2 regions of the Streptomyces sp. WP-1 genome follow, and region 2 is predicted to be linked to the other one. Evidence: riboswitches for the same ligand, from Rfam matches in the RefSeq annotation. Region 2 holds a riboswitch; the other holds the start of a gene.
What was found. Region 2 has a riboswitch for S-adenosylmethionine ahead of thrC (threonine synthase). Riboswitches for the same ligand answer to the same signal wherever they lie in the genome.
Positions count from the first base shown of each region.

Region 1: it holds a riboswitch for S-adenosylmethionine, as region 2 does, so the genes downstream of both, QHG49_RS25445 (aminotransferase class V-fold PLP-dependent enzyme) here and thrC (threonine synthase) in region 2, are expected to answer to the same signal.

Region 1 is NZ_CP123923.1:5,767,967-5,777,407, reverse strand. Features, by position in the region: gene QHG49_RS25465 (NYN domain-containing protein) at 1-1,207, opposite strand, end outside; gene QHG49_RS25460 (hypothetical protein) at 1,261-1,500, opposite strand; gene QHG49_RS25455 (rhomboid family intramembrane serine protease) at 1,649-2,386, shown strand; gene QHG49_RS25450 (Lrp/AsnC family transcriptional regulator) at 2,383-2,664, shown strand; gene QHG49_RS25445 (aminotransferase class V-fold PLP-dependent enzyme) at 2,717-4,057, opposite strand; SAM riboswitch class IV at 4,220-4,336, opposite strand; gene trpD (anthranilate phosphoribosyltransferase) at 4,419-5,483, opposite strand; gene QHG49_RS25435 (cytochrome bc complex cytochrome b subunit) at 5,622-7,259, opposite strand; gene QHG49_RS25430 (ubiquinol-cytochrome c reductase iron-sulfur subunit) at 7,256-8,314, opposite strand; gene QHG49_RS25425 (c-type cytochrome) at 8,311-9,123, opposite strand; gene QHG49_RS25420 (heme-copper oxidase subunit III) at 9,187-9,441, opposite strand, start outside.
Region 2 is NZ_CP123923.1:4,434,211-4,443,651, reverse strand. Features, by position in the region: gene groL (chaperonin GroEL) at 1-1,342, opposite strand, end outside; gene QHG49_RS19460 (cold-shock protein) at 1,721-1,924, opposite strand; gene QHG49_RS19455 (MoaD/ThiS family protein) at 2,369-2,647, opposite strand; gene thrC (threonine synthase) at 2,644-3,927, opposite strand; SAM riboswitch class I at 3,946-4,091, opposite strand; gene QHG49_RS19445 (glucosyl-3-phosphoglycerate synthase) at 4,253-5,197, shown strand; gene QHG49_RS19440 (trehalose-6-phosphate synthase) at 5,280-6,707, shown strand; gene otsB (trehalose-phosphatase) at 6,695-7,528, opposite strand; gene QHG49_RS19430 (DUF3263 domain-containing protein) at 7,580-7,804, opposite strand; gene QHG49_RS19425 (extracellular solute-binding protein) at 7,821-9,077, opposite strand; gene QHG49_RS19420 (ROK family protein) at 9,229-9,441, shown strand, end outside.

The sequences.
Region 1 (9,441 bases), 1.3 Mb from region 2:
TCAGCTCGTCGGCCGTGACGCCCGGCTTGGAGAACAGCACCCGCACCCCGCGCGGCGGCGCGAGCAGCACCGGCGCGGCCAGCTCGGCGCCGTCGAAGACACAGGTCACCTCGGCGCCGGTCTGCGCCGCGAGCGCGGACAACTGGCCCAGCAGCCGCAGCCGCTGCTTCTCCAGCGGCATCTGCGGATAACCGGTCTTGGTCACGTTGTAGCCGTCGACGACCAGATGCGCCTGCGGCAGGGCGAGCAACTGGTCGAGGATGGCCGGGTCGTGCTCGGACAGGGCGCGCGCCGCGATGTCCTTCGGCGTCATCCGGCCCGGCTCCACCGCGTCGACGGTCTCGGCCGGGCGCACGGACACCGGCGGCAGCGCCAGCTCGCGGCGCAGGCCCTGGGTGGCGTCCAGCAGGGTGTCGAGCAGCAGCCGGACCCGCATGTCCTCCACGCTGCGCCCCTCGCGGGCGGCCTTGCGGGTGGCCTCCAGGGCCGCCTCCGCCTCGCCGAGCCGCGCCTTGAGCCGCCGGGACTCGCTCTCCGCGGCCGACACCCGGGTGCCCGCCTCCGCGCGTACGGCGTCCATCTCGCCCTGCGCCTTGCGCAGCGCGGCCTCGCCCCGGCGCACATCGCTCTGCGCGGAGCGCAGCTTGCGGTTCAGCGACTCCAGCTCCCGCCTGGCCGATTCCAGCTCCGCGCGCAGCCGTTCGGTCTCGGCTCTGGTGTGCTCGCGGGCGCGGTCCAGTTCGGCGCGCAGTCGCTCCAGCTCGGCGCGGCTCTCCTCGTCGGCGCGCTCGGCGTCGGCGCGCTGGGCCTCCTCGCCGGCCGCGGTGACCAGCTTCACCCAGCCCGCGGGGCGCAGCACATAGGCGGCCGCCGCCACGTCGAGCGGGTCGACGGCCGCGGGCACCGAGCCGGCCTCCAGGACGCCGGCCAGCTCCGGCTGCGCGGCGCGGAACTTCTCGCCGATCCGCTGCCGGAACAGCGTGTCGGTCTCCAGCGCGGCGGCCATCGCGTTCCCGGCGAACTTCGCGCGGCGATTCGGGGCGAACCGGACGTACTGCCGCAGCTGTGCGGGCAGTTCGGCCACGGTCAGCTTGCCGAAGCACTCCGCGACGATCGTGACGACCCTGCGGCGCACCCCGTCGGGCAGCGGACGGTCAAGCACCTCGGCGGTGCCGTCGCCCGGCCCCCCGCCTTCGCTCTGAACCATCCGTCACACCCCACTACCTTGCCGAAGAAATGCCTCTTCGGGCCCGGCCCCCGTCAGGAGTCGATGCCCGGCCTGTCCACGAGTTCCACCTGGTCCGCCGCGTTGCACCAGCGGCAGCGCACCGATTCGATGGTCTCACTGACCACCTGGCGCTCCTCCACCGTCGGCTCGCCCGCGAGGTCGAGGTGGACATATTCCACGACCTTCGAGGAGCGGGTGACGTCGAAGCGGGTGAGGTTGCCGCACAGGGTGCAGCGCCATCGCGTCGTGGCGGTCGGCTGGGGAACCGTCATCGTGCCCTTCTCAGGTCGGTCGGACCACGCCGGCGGGCCGGCGCGTGTGGCTCGTAACCCTACGGCCTGGCGGCCTCCCGCCGCCCGTCCATCCGAGGCGGCGAGGCGGTCTGTCAGCTTGCGTCCGGTTACGTCATGCTCTGTATTCATGATCAGCGAGTGGAGCGCGGCGGCCGGCAGGACCTTCAGGGCACTTCGGGACGCGCCGATGACATACGGCCTGATCGCCCTGTGCTGTCTGATCTTCGTACTGGGCCCGGCCTCCGGAATCGTCCCCGGATACGGCACCGGGTACGTGCTCCAGGACGCGCAGCGGGTGTACTTCCGGACCTGGGGGGTGGTCCCGGCCGAGCTGCTCGCCGCACCCCTGGCGCACGCGCTGACCCCGGTCACGGCGCTGTTCGTGCACGGCAACTGGGTGCATCTGCTCGGCAACATGCTCTTCCTCCTCGTCTTCGGCGTGCTGACCGAGGAGCGGATGGGCCGGGTGGAGTTCACCCTCTTCTACATCGGCTGCGGCTACCTGGCCCTGCTGGGGTACGCCGTCGCCAACGACACCTCCGAACAGTCGCTGGTGGGCGCGTCGGGCGCGATCTCGGCGGTGCTCGGGGCGTTTCTCTTCCTGTTCCCGCGCGCCCGTGTCACCAGTCTCCTGCCGTTCCTCTTCTTCCTGCCGCTGCGCTTTCCCGCGTGGGTCGTGCTGCCGTTCTGGGTGACGCTCCAGTGGCTGGCGGCGGGGCGCTCGGTACAGGGGCCGGGGGTGGCGTATCTGGCGCACCTGGTGGGGTTCGGGGCGGGGTTCGTCTACGCGTGGGTGCGCCATGGGCGTGGGGATAGAGTGAAATGCGCACCTGAACCGGCCCCTGAGGGAGAGAACCAGCCGTGATCACCGCGATCGTCCTCATCAAGACCAGCGTGGACCGGATTCCCGAGATCGCCGAGCAGATCGCCTCGCTGGAGTCGGTGAGCGAGGTCTTCTCCGTCACCGGTACGTACGACCTGATCGCCATGGTGCGGGTGCGGGAGCACGAGGATCTGGCCGATGTGATCCCCGGCCGGATCAGCAGGATCCCGGGCGTCGAGGCGACGGACACGCATGTGGCGTTCCGTACGTACTCGCAGCACGACCTGGAGGCGGCCTTCGCGATCGGTCTGGACTCCTGACCGTCCGCTGAAAACCGCCTCCCGGACCGTTCAATTCTTTACGCCACCGTCTTTACGCCACCGGCACGCAGCGCCCCTCCTCCGTGCGGTACGTCCACTTCGCGCCCTCGGTCACCAGCTGCCGTACGGCCGTGACGAAGCGGTCCACGTGCTCGTCCGGGGTGCCCGCGCCGAAGCTCGCGCGGATGGCGTTCAGGGACGGGGCGCCGCACTCCGCGGGGGTCTCGGGGGCCGTGCCCAGCAGGGTGCGCAGCAGCGGGTGGGCGCAGAAGAGGCCGTCGCGGACGCCGATGCCGTACTCGGCGGAGAGCGCGGCCGCGAAGTGGGAGCTGTTCCAGCCGTCCACCACGAAGGAGAGCACGCCGACCCGCGGGGCGTCGTCCCCGAACAGGGACAGGATCCTGACCTGCGGGATGTCGGCGAGGCCCGCGCGCACCCGGTCGATCAGGTACTGCTCGCGGGCGACCAGCGCGTCCCAGCCGGCCTCGGTGAGGGCCTGGCAGGCGGAGGCGACGGCGTAGGCGCCGATGACGTTCGGGGAGCCCGCCTCGTGCCGGGCGGCGCTCTCGTGCCACTCCACCTCCACTCCCCCGTCCGCGCGCCGGGCGACCGTGCGGCTGGCGCCGCCGCCCGCGAGGTACGGCTCGGCGGCCCGCAGCCAGTCCGCGCGCCCGGCCAGCACGCCCGCGCCGAACGGGGCGTACAGCTTGTGCCCGGAGAAGGCGACCCAGTCGACGTCCAGATCGGCGAGGGAGACCGGGTGGTGCGGGGCCAGCTGCGCGGCGTCCAGGACGATACGGGCGCCGTGGGCGTGCGCGGCGGCGGCCAGCTCGCGCACCGGCCACAGCTCCCCGGTGACATTGGAGGCGCCGGTGACACAGACCAGGGCCGGGCCGTACGGCTCCCGGTCGGCGAGGGCACGCTCCAGCGTCTCGACGGCCTGCCGGGGGCTGCGCGGCGCGTCCAGGTAGGTGACCTGGTCGTCCCGCCAGGGCAGCAGCGAGGCGTGGTGCTCGGTCTCGAAGACGAACACCCGGCAGCCGGCCGGGACCACCCGGGCCAGCAGGTTCAGCGAGTCCGTGGTCGAGCGGGTGAAGACCACCTGGTCGTCGGCGCGGCAGCCGAGGAACTCCGCGACCGTGCGGCGGGCCTTCTCGAACAGGTCGGTGGAGAACTGGGAGAGGTACCCGGCGCCCCGGTGGACGCTGCCGTAGTACGGCGCGTAGGCGGCGACGTCGTCCCAGACGCGCTGGAGGGCGGGGGCGCTGGCCGCGTAGTCGAGGGCCGCGTAGGTGATGGTGCCGCCGGTGACGAGCGGCACGGTGACATCACGCCCCAGAACGGGCAGCGGGGTGGAAATCGACGCGTCGACGGCAACGGTGGAGACAGACATGGGGGACTCCCGTGAGAACGCACGCCGAAGGAGGCGTACGGAAAAAGGTGAAAGGGGTGCGCGGAGGCGGGGCTCGGCGGCCCTAACGCATTCGCTTGCTCACGGGAAGCTCCCTCGCGGTGACCAGGACCCCTGGCCCGGCGCTGTCGAGAGCGCCCGAGGGGTCCGCGCTTGCCGCAGACCTCGCTGCCTACGACCTGGTCCTCACCCGGGGCACCCCGCCACGGACGGAGGGTTGCCGGACAGTCGGCCGGGGCCTCATGACTGTCACTCATGACCTGACAGGGAACGTACGCGAAAAGATCGATGTCCCGCAACCCGTGTCCGGATCGCGGGACGATCAGCTGCCGGCCCGCGGCCGTCAGGCGTTGCTGGCGGCCACCCAGCGCTCCAGCGTCCGCTTCGCCGCGCCCGAGTCGATGGACTCGGCGGCCCGCGCCATCCCGGCGCGCAGCTGCTCGGTGAGCGGGGCGTCGGTCGGCTCCAGGGCCGCGAGGGCCGCCGCCGAGTTCAGCAGCACCGCGTCCCGTACGGCCCCCCGCTCGCCGTCCAGCACCCGGCGGGCGACCTCCGCGTTGTAGGCCGCGTCCGCGCCGCGCAGGGCCTCCACGGGGACCAGCCCGATGCCGACGTCCCGCGGGTCGAAGACCTCCTCGCAGACCTTCCCGTCGCGCACCACCCACACCCGGGAGGTGGCGGTGACGGTCAGCTCGTCCAGGCCGTCGTCACCGCGGAAGACCAGCGCGGAGTTGCCGCGCTCGGCGAAGACACCGGCCACCACGGGCGCCATCCGGAGGTCGGCGACGCCCACCGCCTGGGCACGCACCTTCGCCGGGTTGGTCAGCGGGCCGAGCACATTGAAGGTCGTACGGATGCCCAGCTGGCCGCGGGCGGCGGCGACATGACGCAGCGAGGGGTGGAACTTCACCGCGAAGCAGATGGTGATGCCGGCCTCCTCGGCGACCTCGGCGACCCGCTTCGGGGTCAGCTGGAGGTTGATGCCCAGCTTCTCCAGGACGTCGGAGGAGCCGGAGGCGGAGGAGGCGGCGCGGTTGCCGTGCTTGACGACCTTGGCGCCGGTGCCCGCGACCACGATCGAGGACATGGTGGAGATGTTCACCGTCTTGGCGCCGTCGCCGCCGGTGCCCACGATGTCCACGGCCGGGCCCGGCACCTCGATCACGTTCGCGTGCTCGTACATGGTGCGCACGAGACCGGAGATCTCCTCGACGGTCTCGCCCTTGGCGCGCAGCGCCACCATGAACCCGGCGATCTGGGCGTCGGTCGCCTCGCCCCGCATGATCAGGTCCATCGCCCAGGCGGTGTCGTCCGCGGACAGGTTCTGGCCGGTCAGCAGGCCGTTCAGCAGGGCGGGCCAGGAGCGGGCCGCCGCGGTGTCGCCTCCGGCGGGGGTCACAGCGCTCATCAGCCGCTCCTCGGGAAAAGTCGTGCTCAGTGGTGCTCAATGGCGGAAACTCCTACCCACCTTATCGAGCCCCCGGCACGGCGAAGGGCCCCGTCCGGCTCGCGGACGGGGCCCCTCTGTGGCGTGGCGACGCGGGGATCAGTGGTGGCCGTGGCCGCTCGTGATCTCCTTGTACTCCTCGGAGGTCGGCTTCGGGATCTGGTTGTCCTCGCCGTAGTAGGCGTTGGACAGCTTCGCCCGGAGCTTCTCGGACGCCGTCACCTTGCGCTCGACACCGTTCTCGTCGACCGCGGGGCCGATCTCGGCCGGCGCGTACTGCGTGTGGGCGGTGAGCGTGTGCAGCTGCTCCTGGCTGAGCGGCTCGTGCACCTCGATGAACTCACCGTGCGGCAGCCGCTTGATGATGCCGGTCTCGCGACCGTGCAGCACCTTCTCGCGGTCGCGGCGCTGGAGGCCGAGGCAGATCCGCTTGGTGGCGATGAACGCGATGACCGGACCGACGAAGAAGAAGATCCGCACGAACCAGGTCACGGCGTTGATCGACAGGTGGAAGTGGGTGGCCCACAGGTCGTTGCCACCACCGACCAGCGTGATCATGTACATCGTCACCCAGGCGACACCGAGACCCGTACGGGTCGGGGCGTTGCGCGGGCGGTCCAGGATGTGGTGCTCGCTCTTGTCGCCGGTGATCCAGGACTCGATGAACGGGTAGGCCGCCATCGCGCCCAGCACCACACCGAAGAGCACCAGCGGGATGAACACGCCCAGGACCAGGGTGTGGCCCCAGAAGTTGATCTCCCAGCCCGGCATGAAGCGGATCAGACCCTCGGCGAAGCCCATGTACCAGTCGGGCTGGGCGCCGGTGGACACCTGGTCCGGACGGTAGGGGCCCATGGCCCAGATCGGGTTGATCTGCGCGACCGCGGCGATGGCCGCGATGACACCGAAGACCAGGAAGAAGAAGCCTCCGGCCTTGGCCATGTAGACCGGCAGCAGCGGCATGCCGACGACGTTGTTGTTGGTCTTGCCCGGACCCGCGAACTGCGTGTGCTTGTGGTAGAAGACCAGGATCAGGTGCGCCACCATCAGGCCGAGCATGATGCCCGGCAGCAGCAGGATGTGGATCGAGTAGAACCGGCCGACGAAGTCGTGGCCGGGGAACTGACCACCGAAGAGGAAGTACGAGATGTACGTGCCGACGATCGGCATGGACAGGATCGCACCCTCGGTGAAGCGCACACCGGTGCCGGAGAGCAGGTCGTCCGGGAGCGAGTAACCGGTGAAACCGGTGAACATGCCGAGGACGAACAGCAGGAAGCCGAACAGCCAGTTGATCTCACGCGGCTTGCGGAACGCGCCGGTGAAGAACACACGCATCATGTGCACGAACATGCCGGCGAGGAAGATCAGCGCGGCCCAGTGGTGGATCTGCCGGACGAGCAGACCACCGCGCACATCGAAGGAGATGTGCAGGGTCGAGTTGAACGCCTCCGACATCATCTGCCCCTGGAGCGGGACATAGCTGCCGTGGTACACGACCTCGTTCATCGACGGGTGGAAGAACAGTGTCAGATAGACACCCGTCAGGATGATGATGATGAAGCTGTACATGCACACTTCGCCCAACATGAACGACCAGTGGTCGGGGAAGATCTTGCGCATGTTGGCCTTGGCCAGGGAGTAGATCCCGAGCCGGCCGTCGGCCCAGTCGGCGATGCGCTCGCCGGCCGGTGCCTTCCCGCGTGCGCGGGAGGTGTCGTTCGCTGCAGTACTCATCCGCGCTCCCAGAATGCAGGACCGACGGGCTCCTCGAAGTCGCCGAGCGCCTGGAGGTAACCCTCACTGTCCACACCGATGCGCAGCTGCGGCAGGGCGTGGCCGGCGGGGCCGAAGATCACTCGGGCGCCGTCGGAGAGGTCGAAGGTGGACTGGTGGCACGGGCACAGCACGTGGTGCGTCTGCTGCTCGTACAGCGAGATCGGGCACCCGACGTGGGTGCAGATCTTGGAGAACGCGACGACGCCCTCGTGCGACCAGTCGAGCTCGCGCTTGTCCTTGATGTTGTCCGGCTGGAGCCGGACGATCATCAGCGCGGCCTTGGCCAGCTCGTCCTGGAACTCCTCGTCCGTCTCCTCCAGGCCGTCCGGCTTGGCGAAGGTGAGGGAGCCGACGGCGATGTCCTCGGGACGCAGCGGCTGGTTGGTGTTCATGTTGACCAGGCGCTTGCCCTTGGCCCACAGGGTGTGCCGCAGCGAGGTGCCGGGCAGCGGACCGAGGTCGCGCAGCAGCATGACGCCGGAGAGCGGCACCAGGGCCAGCGCGCCGAACATCGTGTTGCGGATCAGCTTGCGGCGGCCGAGCGCCGACTCCTTCGCGCCCTGGCGGAAGTCCGCGTGGACCTTCGCCCGGACCTCGGGAGAGGCCGCGATCGCGTGCCGGTCGTCGGCGACCTCGACGTCGGACATCAGGGTGCGGGCCCAGTGGACCGCGCCCGCGCCGATGCAGAACAGCGCCACGCCCAGGGTCAGGCCCAGCGCGAAGTTCAGCGCGCTGATGTGCCCGATCGGGAACACGAAGATGTTCTTGTCGTGCGGGATCGTCACGTACGACACGATGAAGCCGACGGTGGCCAGCATCGAGATCGTGAACAGCAGGGCGACCATACGCTCGGACCGCCTGGCGGCCCGCTCGTCGATGTCCTGGATGCGGTGCTCGTGGGGCGGCATCCCCGGGTCGGCGAACGGGTTCTCCTCGTCCGCGACCGCTACCGCGCCGTGCGCGTGGTCCTGCTCAGCGGGCAGGTTCTCTTCTGGAATGTCTTGGCTACTCATGACTTCTTGGCCTTTGCGGTCCGAGCGGCGACCCAGACGGCGACGGCGATCAGCGCGCCGAGACCGAAGATCCAGGCGAACAGGCCCTCACTGACCGGCCCGAGGCCGCCCAGCTCCAGACCGCCCGGGTTCGTCGTCTCGCTGCTGTCGATCGCGTGCAGGTACGCGATGATGTCCTTCTTGTTCTGGGAGGACATCGTGGTGTCCGGGAAGGACGGCATGTTCTGCGGGCCGGTCTGCATGGCCTCGTAGATGTGCTTCGGGTCGACGCCCTCCAGCGTGGGGGCGAACTTGCCCTTGGTGAGGGCACCACCCTTGCCGGTGAAGTTGTGGCACTGCGCGCAGTTGGTGCGGAACAGCTCGCCACCCTTGGCGATGTCCGCGCCGTCCGGACCGTACTGCTGCTTGGTCGGCACCACCGGACCGGCGCCCAGCGACGCGATGTACGCGGCGAGCTGGTCGATCTGGGTCTGGTTGTACACGGTCTTCTTGCGCGGGACCTGGGCGCCCTGCGAGGTCGCGGCCGGCATACGGCCGGTGCCGACCTGGAAGTCGACGGCCGCAGCGCCCACGCCGACCAGGCTCGGACCGTCGGAGGAGCCCTGCCCACCGGTGCCGTGGCAGCTGGCGCAGCCGACCTCGAAGAGCTTCTTACCCTCCTTGATGGTCAGGGACTGGGAGCCTGCGTCGGCCTGCGCCTTGCCCGCGGGCGCGAACGCGGTGTACAGCCCCCCCGTGGCCGCCAGCGCGAGGAGTAGGACGACGACCGCCGCCAGCGGATGGCGTCGTCGTGCGGAGAGCTTTTTCACGGATTACCCCGGTGTCAGGATCTTCTGCGTCGGTGCTTCTGGACTTAGCGGGAGCGGTCCCGGCTACTTGATCAAATAGATCGTGGCGAAGAGGCCGATCCAGACGACATCGACGAAGTGCCAGTAGTAGGACACGACGATGGCGGCCGTCGCCTGCTCGTGGGTGAACCTCTTGGCCATGTAGGTGCGGCCGAGGACCAGCAGGAAGGCGATGAGACCGCCCGTCACATGCAGGCCGTGGAAGCCGGTGGTCAGGTAGAACACCGAGCCGTACGGGTCGGAGGAGAGCGAGAGGCCGTCCTCCTTCACCAGGCTCGT
Region 2 (9,441 bases):
GCGGGGCCTCCAGCGCGATGCGCACGGCGTTGGCGCCGGTCGCCTCGTCACCGTCGAGCTCCAGCTTCTCGAAGACCTGGGAGGCCTGGAGCAGGGCCACGCCGCCACCGGCGACGATGCCCTCCTCGACGGCCGCCTTGGCGTTGCGCACGGCGTCCTCGATGCGGTGCTTGCGCTCCTTGAGCTCCACCTCGGTGGCGGCACCGGCCTTGATGACCGCGACGCCGCCCGCGAGCTTGGCCAGGCGCTCCTGGAGCTTCTCGCGGTCGTAGTCGGAGTCGCTGTTCTCGATCTCGGCGCGAATCTGGTTCACGCGGCCGTTGACCTGCTCGGAGGAGCCGGCACCGTCGACGATGGTGGTCTCGTCCTTGGTGATGACGACCTTGCGGGCGCGGCCCAGGAGGTCCAGGGTCGCGTTCTCCAGCTTGAGGCCGACCTCCTCGGAGATGACCTCGCCGCCCGTGAGGATGGCGATGTCACCGAGCATGGCCTTGCGGCGGTCGCCGAAGCCCGGGGCCTTGACGGCGACGGACTTGAAGGTGCCGCGGATCTTGTTGACGACCAGGGTCGACAGGGCCTCGCCCTCGACGTCCTCGGCGATGATCAGCAGCGGCTTGCCCGACTGCATGACCTTCTCCAGGAGCGGGAGCAGGTCCTTGACGGAGCCGATCTTGGAGTTCGCGATGAGGATGTACGGGTCCTCGAGCGACGCCTCCATGCGCTCCATGTCGGTGGCGAAGTAGGCGGAGATGTAGCCCTTGTCGAAGCGCATGCCCTCGGTGAGCTCAAGCTCCAGACCGAAGGTGTTGCTCTCCTCGACGGTGATGACGCCTTCCTTGCCGACCTTGTCCATCGCCTCGGCGATCAGCTCGCCGATCTGGGTGTCGGCGGCGGAGATGGACGCGGTGGAGGCGATCTGCTCCTTGGTCTCGACGTCCTTCGCCTGCTCCAGCAGGGCGGCGGAGACGGCCTCGACGGCCTTCTCGATACCGCGCTTCAGGGCCATCGGGTTGGCACCGGCGGCGACGTTGCGCAGGCCTTCCTTGACCAGGGCCTGGGCGAGCACGGTCGCGGTGGTCGTACCGTCACCGGCGACGTCGTCCGTCTTCTTGGCGACTTCCTTGACCAGCTCGGCGCCGATCTTCTCGTACGGGTCCTCGAGCTCGATCTCCTTGGCGATGGAGACACCATCGTTGGTGATCGTGGGGGCGCCCCACTTCTTCTCGAGGACGACGTTGCGACCCTTGGGGCCGAGCGTCACCTTGACGGCGTCCGCGAGCTGGTTCATGCCGCGCTCGAGGCCGCGCCGCGCCTCCTCGTCGAACGCGATGATCTTGGCCATGTGAAGTGGTCCCTCCAGGACTGGGGGTGATTCCTTCGGACCGCGCCCGCGCCCGCGACGGACGGTTCGCCGGCCTGTGGTTCCTTGCCCCACGTGGCCTGCGGACCTCACCGACCCGGTCCTTCTTTGTCACTCTCACCTTCAGAGTGCTAACGCCAATGATTAGCACTCGGCATGCCCGAGTGCAAGGTGTGCCCGCGCAGCGGGCTCGTCGAGGGGGTGGCGGTCGGGTGACGGACGGGCGCAAGCGCCTTGGCCTCACCGGGGCCCGCGGGTGGCCGGGGTCAGCCGGAGGCGGACACGCGCGGGCACCCGGCCGCGGGCACGCCGAAGGGCCCGCACCCTGTGCGAGGTGCGGGCCCTTCGGTGGAGAAACGTTCAGACGGCGACGCGAACCATGTCGGCCTGCGGACCCTTCTGGCCCTGCGAGATCTCGAACTCCACTCGCTGGCCCTCCTCCAGGGTGCGGTAGCCGTCCATCTGAATGGCGCTGTAATGGACGAAGACGTCCGCACCACCGTCGACCGCGATGAAGCCGTACCCCTTCTCCGCGTTGAACCACTTGACGGTGCCCTGAGCCATGCCTAACTCCCCTATTACTGGCCCTTGCACAGATCCGCACTTCGCGGACCCGGGTCAGACCTCGCCCCCCAATGCGTCGGGGGCGTGCGCCGGAACGCGTCGACCGCGGCTGAATGTATCTGTCCAACTGCCCTCTGCAACAGGTCAATTGGACGAGAATTCTGGACGGGAACGATCCGGAATGTGGGGAGAATTCGCCCGAATTCAGGGCAAGTCGGGCCCCATAAAAGACGCAAAAGCCGCGGAATACCCGTGTATTTTGGCTGCTTCTTGTCGGGACCGCGGAAGAGAATCGAGGGCTTACCCTCGATCGCCGGAGGGCGCGTTCCCCAACTGTACCGCGCTCAATCACACAGAATTGCCCCCTCCGCTTCTCTCACGGAGAGGGCAATCCGAGGTACCTTCGGTGACCGTCATTACCCGAGGTAATGACCGATCATTCGGTCAGCAGCCGCCGGCCACCGCAGGGATGATGGAGACGCCCGCGCCGTCCGGGGTGGAGGTCTGAAGGCCCTGCTCGAAACGGACGTCGTCGTCGTTGACGTAGACGTTCACGAACCGGCGCAGCTTGCCCTGGTCGTCCAGGACGCGGGCGGCGATGCCGGTGTGGTTCTTCTCCAGGTCCTCGATGACCTCGCCGAGGGTCGTGCCCTCGGCGGCGACCTCGGCCTGTCCGCCGGTGTAGGTGCGCAGGATGGTGGGGATGCGAACGGTCACGCTCATGCGAGGCCAGCCTCTCGGAAGGAGTCCAGGTTCGGGCGGATGGTGGCGGTCAGGCCGGTGCCGGCCACCGCGTCGAGGGTCTTGAGGCCGTCGCCGGTGTTGAGGACGACGGTGGTCTTCGCCGGGTCGAGCGCCCCGCTCTCGATCAGCTTCCTGGTGACGCCGACGGTCACCCCGCCGGCCGTCTCGGCGAAGATGCCCTCGGTGCGGGCCAGCAGCTTGATCGCGGCCACGACCTGCTCGTCCGTCACGTCCTCCACCGCGCCGCCGGTGCGCCGGGCGATGTCCAGGACGTAGGGGCCGTCGGCCGGGTTGCCGATGGCGAGGGACTTGGCGATGGTGTTGGGCTTCTGGGGCCGTACGACGTCGTGGCCCGCCTTGTAGGCCGTCGACACCGGCGAGCAGCCCTCGGCCTGGGCGCCGAAGATCTTGTACGGCCGGTCCTCGACCAGCCCCAGCCCGATCAGCTCCCGGAGCCCCTTGTCGATCTTGGTGAGCTGGGAGCCGGAGGCGATCGGGACCACGATCTGGTCGGGCAGCCGCCAGCCGAGCTGCTCGCAGATCTCGTACGCCAGGGTCTTGGAGCCCTCGGCGTAGTACGGCCGCAGGTTCACGTTGACGAAGCCCCAGCCCTCGCCGGCCGGGTCGCCGATCAGCTCGGAGCAGAAGCGGTTCACATCGTCGTAGTTGCCCTCGATGCCGACCAGCTCACCGCCGTAGACCGCGGCCATGACGACCTTGCCCTGCTCCAGGTCGTGCGGGATGAACACGCAGGAGCGCAGTCCGGCGCGGGCGGCGGCGGCGCCGACGGCGCCGGCCAGGTTGCCGGTGGAGGAGCAGGACAGGGTGGTGAAGCCGAAGGCGCGGGCCGCCTCCAGGGCCTGGGCGACGACCCGGTCCTTGAAGGAGTGGGTCGGGTTGCCGGAGTCGTCCTTGACGTACAGACCGCCGGTGACGCCGAGTTCGCGGGCCAGGTTGTCGGCCTTGACCAGCTTGGTCCAGCCGGGGTTGATGTTCGGCTTGTCCGCGACATCGGCCGGGACCGGCAGCAGCGGGGCGTAGCGCCAGATGTCGGCGGGGCCGTCCTCGATCCGCTTGCGCAGCTCTTCGGTGTCGTAGGCGGAGAAGTCGTAGGCGATCTCCAGCGGGCCGAAGCATTCCTCGCAGGCGAAGACCGGGCCGAGCGGGACGCGGTGGCCGCATTCGCGACAGCTGAGGGCGGCGGCGGGGCCGAGATCGACGGTGGGGGTACCGGAGGTGGCAACTGTCTGCACAGCCATGAGAGGCGAGGCCCTTTCTCCTCATCTTCCTCACGACGCGCTTCGCCGTGAGACGGATTTGGCACCTTCCCTAGCCGGGAGCCTCGCTGTGATGAGAACGAGAACCGACTGGAGGGTTGCCGGGGCTTCATCGGGCCGTGTCCCTCTGCCCCTCTGGATGAGCGGTATTCGATTGTGTCCGCGGTATCGCGGTGTGTCCGCGCGCGACCCCCGACATGCGATGGTCATCGGCGTTGCTCAAGACTGTAACCGAAGGCCTGGAGAGTTGAGATAGTCGTCCGTACCGCGAGACGAGCCGCGAGACGAGCGTGAGGAGCCGGGGACCGTGCTGGAAGAAGTCGAGCGCTGGATGGGCAACCGCTCCTGGTCCGTGCGCGATCGGCCGGCGCACCAGGTCCTGGCGGCGAAGGGGCGCACCGGCCAGACCATCAGCGTGGTGCTGCCCGCGCTCGACGAGGAGGAGACCGTCGGCGAGATCGTCGCGGTGATCCGGCGCGATCTGATGGAGCGGGTGCCGCTCGTCGACGAGGTCCTGGTGATCGACTCCGGCTCCACCGACCGCACCTCCGAGGTCGCCGCCGCGGCGGGCGCGCGGGTGGTGCACCGGGACGCGATCCTGCCCCGGATACCCGCCGTGCCGGGCAAGGGCGAGGTGCTGTGGCGCTCGCTGCTCGTCGCCACCGGGGACATCATCTGCTTCATCGACGCGGACCTGCGGGAGTTCTCCTCCGACTTCGTCCTCGGCATCGTCGGCCCGCTGCTCACCGATCCGGACGTGCAGCTGGTCAAGGCGATGTACGACCGTCCGCTCGCCGGTACGGCGGGGCAGGGCGGCAGGGTCACCGAGCTGATGGCGCGCCCGCTGCTGAACATGCACTGGCCGCAGCTGGCGGGCTTCGTGCAGCCGCTGGGCGGGGAGTACGCGGCCCGGCGCTCGCTGCTCGAACAGCTGCCGTTCCCGGTCGGGTACGGGGTGGAGCTGGGCATGCTGGTGGACGCGCTGCACCTGGTGGGCCTGGACGCGCTGGCCCAGGTGGACGTCGGGGTGCGCAAGCACCGGCACCAGGACGGGCAGGCCCTCGGCCGGATGGCGGCGGCCATCTACCGCACGGCCCAGCTGCGGCTGGCCCGCGGCCATCTCGTGCGCCCCGCGCTCACCCAGTTCGAGCGGGGGGCCTCCGGCTTCGAGCCGCGCACGTACGCGGTGGACACCGAGGAGCGGCCGCCGATGACCGAGATCGCGGAGTACGCCCGGCGCCGGGTGGCGTGAAAGCGCAGGTACGGGCGTGGCCGCCGGGTTCCGGGGCGGTCTGCGGGTTTGAGGGTTTGCGGGTCGGGCTAGGTTGTGGACCATGGCTTCCACGCACGGTGCTGAGGTGCTGGTCGCGTCCAATCGCGGCCCGGTTTCGTACGACATGGCTGAGGACGGCTCACTGCGCGCCAAGCGGGGCGGCGGCGGGCTGGTCTCGGGCCTGTCGGCGATCGGTCCGGAGACGAACGCGGTCTGGGTGTGCGCCGCGCTGGGCGACGGCGACCGGGCGGCCGTGCGCCGCGCCGAGGGCGGTCCGCTGCCCGAGGCGGACACCGGCGGGCAGCGGGTGCGGATGCTGGACATCGACCCGGACGTCTTCGCCGCCGCGTACAACGGGATCGCCAACTCGGTGCTCTGGTTCGTGCACCACATGCTGTACCAGACCCCGCTGGAGCCCGTCTTCGACGCGGAGTTCCGGCGGCAGTGGGCGGCGTACGAGGCGTACAACCAGGCGTTCGCGAAGGCGCTGGCCGAGGAGGCGGGCGACGGGGCGGCGGTGCTGATCCAGGACTACCACCTGGCGCTCGCCCCGCGGATGCTCCGCAAGCTGCGGCCCGATCTGCGCATCGGCCACTTCTCGCACACGCCGTGGGCGCCCGCGGAGTACTTCCGGCTGCTGCCCGACGACATCGCGGCGGAGCTGCTGACCGGGATCCTCGGCGCGGACCGGGCGGCGTTCCTGACCCGGCGCTGGGCGGACGCGTTCACCGCGTGCTGCCACGCGGTGCTGGGGCCCGGGATCCCCGCCGGTACGAGGATCGGGGTGCACGGCCTGGGCGCGGACGCCGACTTCCTGCGCGAGCGCTCCCACCGGCCGGACGTGGACGAGCGGATGGCGGCGCTGCGAGCGGAGATCGGCGAGGGCCGCCGGACGATCGTCCGGGTGGACCGCACCGAGCTGTCCAAGAACATCGTGCGCGGGCTGCTGGCGTACCGGCAGCTGCTGGACGAGCACCCCGAGTGGCGGGAGAAGGTCGTCCACGTCGCCTTCGCGTACCCCTCCCGGCAGGACCTCACCGTGTACCGGGAGTACACGGCGGAGGTGCGGCGGGTCGCCGAGGAGATCAACTCGGCCTACGGGACGCCGGATTGGATCCCGGTGGTGCTGCATGTGAAGGACGACTTCGCCCGTTCCCTCGCCGCGTACCGGCTGGCCGACGTGGCACTGGTCAACCCGATCCGGGACGGCATGAACCTGGTCGCCAAGGAGGTCCCGGTCGTCTCCGACGAGGGCTGTGTGCTGGTGCTCTCGCGGGAGGCGGGGGCGCACGAGGAGATGGGGGAGGACGCGCTCACGGTCAACCCGTACGACATCACGGGCACGGCCGAGACGCTGCACACGGCGCTGACCATGCCGGCCGAGGAGCGGGCCGAGCGCTCGAAGCGGCTGGCCGCGGCGGGCACGGCGCTGCCGCCGGCCCGGTGGTTCCTGGACCAGCTGCACGCCCTGGACGATCAGACCAGCTGAGCCGCCAGCGCGGTGAGGAGTCCGACGACGCCCTCGGGGCCGTCGACCACCAGGTCGGCCCGCTCGGCCAGTTCGGGGACCTCCGTGCTGCCGCTGCACACGAGGAGCCCCGGGGTGCCCTCGGAGCGGAGTTTGTCGACGGCGGCGAAGGCGGGCAGGTCACCGAGGTCGTCACCGGCGTAGAGGACGGACCGGGCGCCGGTCTCGCGGAGGTACTCGCCGAGGGCGACGCCCTTGTCCATGCCGGGCGGGCGCAGTTCGAGGACCATCCGGCCGGGTTCGACGATCAGCCCGTGGCGGGTGGCGAGGTCGGCGAGGGGGGCGCGCAGGGCCTCGTACGCGGCCTGCGGGTCCTGTGCGCGGCGCGTGTGCACGGCGACGGCGCGGCCCTTCTCCTCGATCCAGGTGCCCTGCCAGGCGCCGATCCGGTCCAGCAGGCCCGGCAGTTCGGCGCGGACGGCGGCGACGCCGGGGTGCGGGGCGGGGGCGGTGACGGTGCCGGTGGCGGCGTCCCAGCGTTCGGCGCCGTAGTGGCCGAGGACGGTGAGGTGGTCGAGGCCGGGGACACCGGCGAAGCCGCCGTAGCGGACCGCGACGCCCGCGGGCCGGCCGGTGATCACGGCGACACGGGCGACCTTGGGGGCGAGGACGGTGAGCGCGGCGACGGCGGCGGGGTGGGCGCGGGCCTGCTCGGGGTCGTCCACGATGGGGGCGAGGGTGCCGTCGAAGTCCAGGCCGATCACCGCGGCGGCGGGGTTGTCGAGCAGCGCGGTGAGTCCGTCCCGGCCGGCCGGGGTGGCGGGGGTCGGCAGAGAATCCATGTACCGACACTATCCAGCGGGGGCGGTCGTCACGCCTGTGACTCCTCCGCCTCAGCGCTCCGAGCGCCGCGTCTCCCTGATCCTGCGCAGGCGGTTCACCGTGAGCGGGTCGTGGGAGAGGGCGCGTTCGTCGTCGAGGAGGGCGTTGAGGAGCTGGTAGTAGCGGACCGGGGAGAGGTGGAGGTCCTCACGGATGGCACGTTCCTTCGCGCCGGGCCCGGGGAAGGACCGGCGTTCCAGTGCGAGGATCTCCTGCTCGCGCTCACCCAGTTCCATGGGGAAACCGTAGCGCTCAGTTGGTGCTGGCCGCGCTGTCCGCCGCCGTGGCCGTGGCCTGGAGCCGGGTGAGGACGCTCTCGGGGTTGCCGTCGGGCTCGACGGCCTGGCCGATGTTCTGCTTCACGGCCGCGCTGACCTGCGCCCAGGAGGTCTTGCCCACCGGGTACAGCTCGCTCGTGGGCAGCTGGTCCAGGAAGGGGTGCAGGGCCTTGTCGGGCGCCGCGTCGGACGCGCTCATGGCGTTGGAGGCGGAGGTGGTGACCGGGAGGAGCCCGTAGGTGCGGGAGAAGTCCAGGACGTTCTTCTCGCTGTACACGTAGTTCAGGAAGTCGCCGATCTGGTCGGCGTGGCCGTTCTGCTTGAACGCCATCATCCAGTCGGACACGCCCATCGAGGACCGCGCCCGCCCGGTCCGGCTCGGCGTCGGCACCATGCCGAAGCGCACGCCCTTCGCCTCGGCCTGCTGGATCAGCGTGGGATGCCCGTCGACCATGCCGACCTGCCCGTCGGCGAAGGCCGCGAACGCCTGCGCCCGGTTCAGCTTGCCCGGCGCCACCGGCCCGGTCAGCCCCTTGGCGACCAGGTCGTCCTTGAGCCAGGAGAACGTCTGCACGTTCTGCTCGGAGTCGATGGTGTAGGTGCCGATGTCGTCGGTGTACCCGGTGCCCCCGGAACCGCCGTCGCCGCCGCTGAGCAGCCACTGCATCGTCTCGGCCTGCGCCTCCTCGGGCCCCAGCGGCAGCGCGAAGGGGTACTTCACGCCCTTCGCCTTGAGCGCCTTGGCGTCCGAGGCCAGGTCGTCCCAGCTGGTGGGCGGGGTGGTGATGCCGGCGCTCGCGAAGAGCGTCTTGTTGTAGAAGAGCACCCGCGTGGACGCGGCGAAGGGTATGCCGTACTGCGTATGGCTCCACTGGCCGGCGTCGGACAGCTGGGAGAGGAAGTCCGCCTGGGTGCGGATGGAGAGCAGGTCGGAGGCCGCGTAGAGCTTCCCGGCCGCCGCGTAGTCGGCGTAGGCGCCGATCTGCGCCAGGTCCGGCGCGTGCCCGGCGTCGACCATCTCCTTGACCTTGCGGTCGACGTCGTTCCAGGAGTACACGCTGACCTGCACCTTCACGTGCGGGTGCGTCTTCTCGTACTCCTTGACCAGCGAGTCCCAGTACTTCTGCGAGCTGTTCCCCGCCGAGTCGCCGTAGTCCGCGGCCACGAGTCTGAGGGTCACATCGGAGGAGCCCGTGCTCCCGCAGCCGCCGAGGAACGCGGTCATGCCCATCGCGGACACCGTCGCGATCATTCCTGCCGTACGCCGACGCACCGTCAAAGCCCCAACCCTGCTGTCCGAACGATTAGTGAGATGAATGCCTAAGGTCTACACCACGCGAGTGGACTAGACCTCTCGCGGGTCAGCGGGCCACACTGTCCCCGTGAGACATGTCATCGCCCTGGACGTGGGCGGTACGGGTATGAAGGCCGCCCTCGTCGGGGACGACGGCGCCCTGCTGCACCACGCCCGCCGCGCCACCGGCCGCGAGCGCGGCCCCGACGCGGTGGTCGCGGGCATCCTCGACTTCGCCGCCGAGCTGTACGCGTACGGCGCCGAGCACCACGGCCCGCCGGCCGCCGCCGGCATAGCGGTG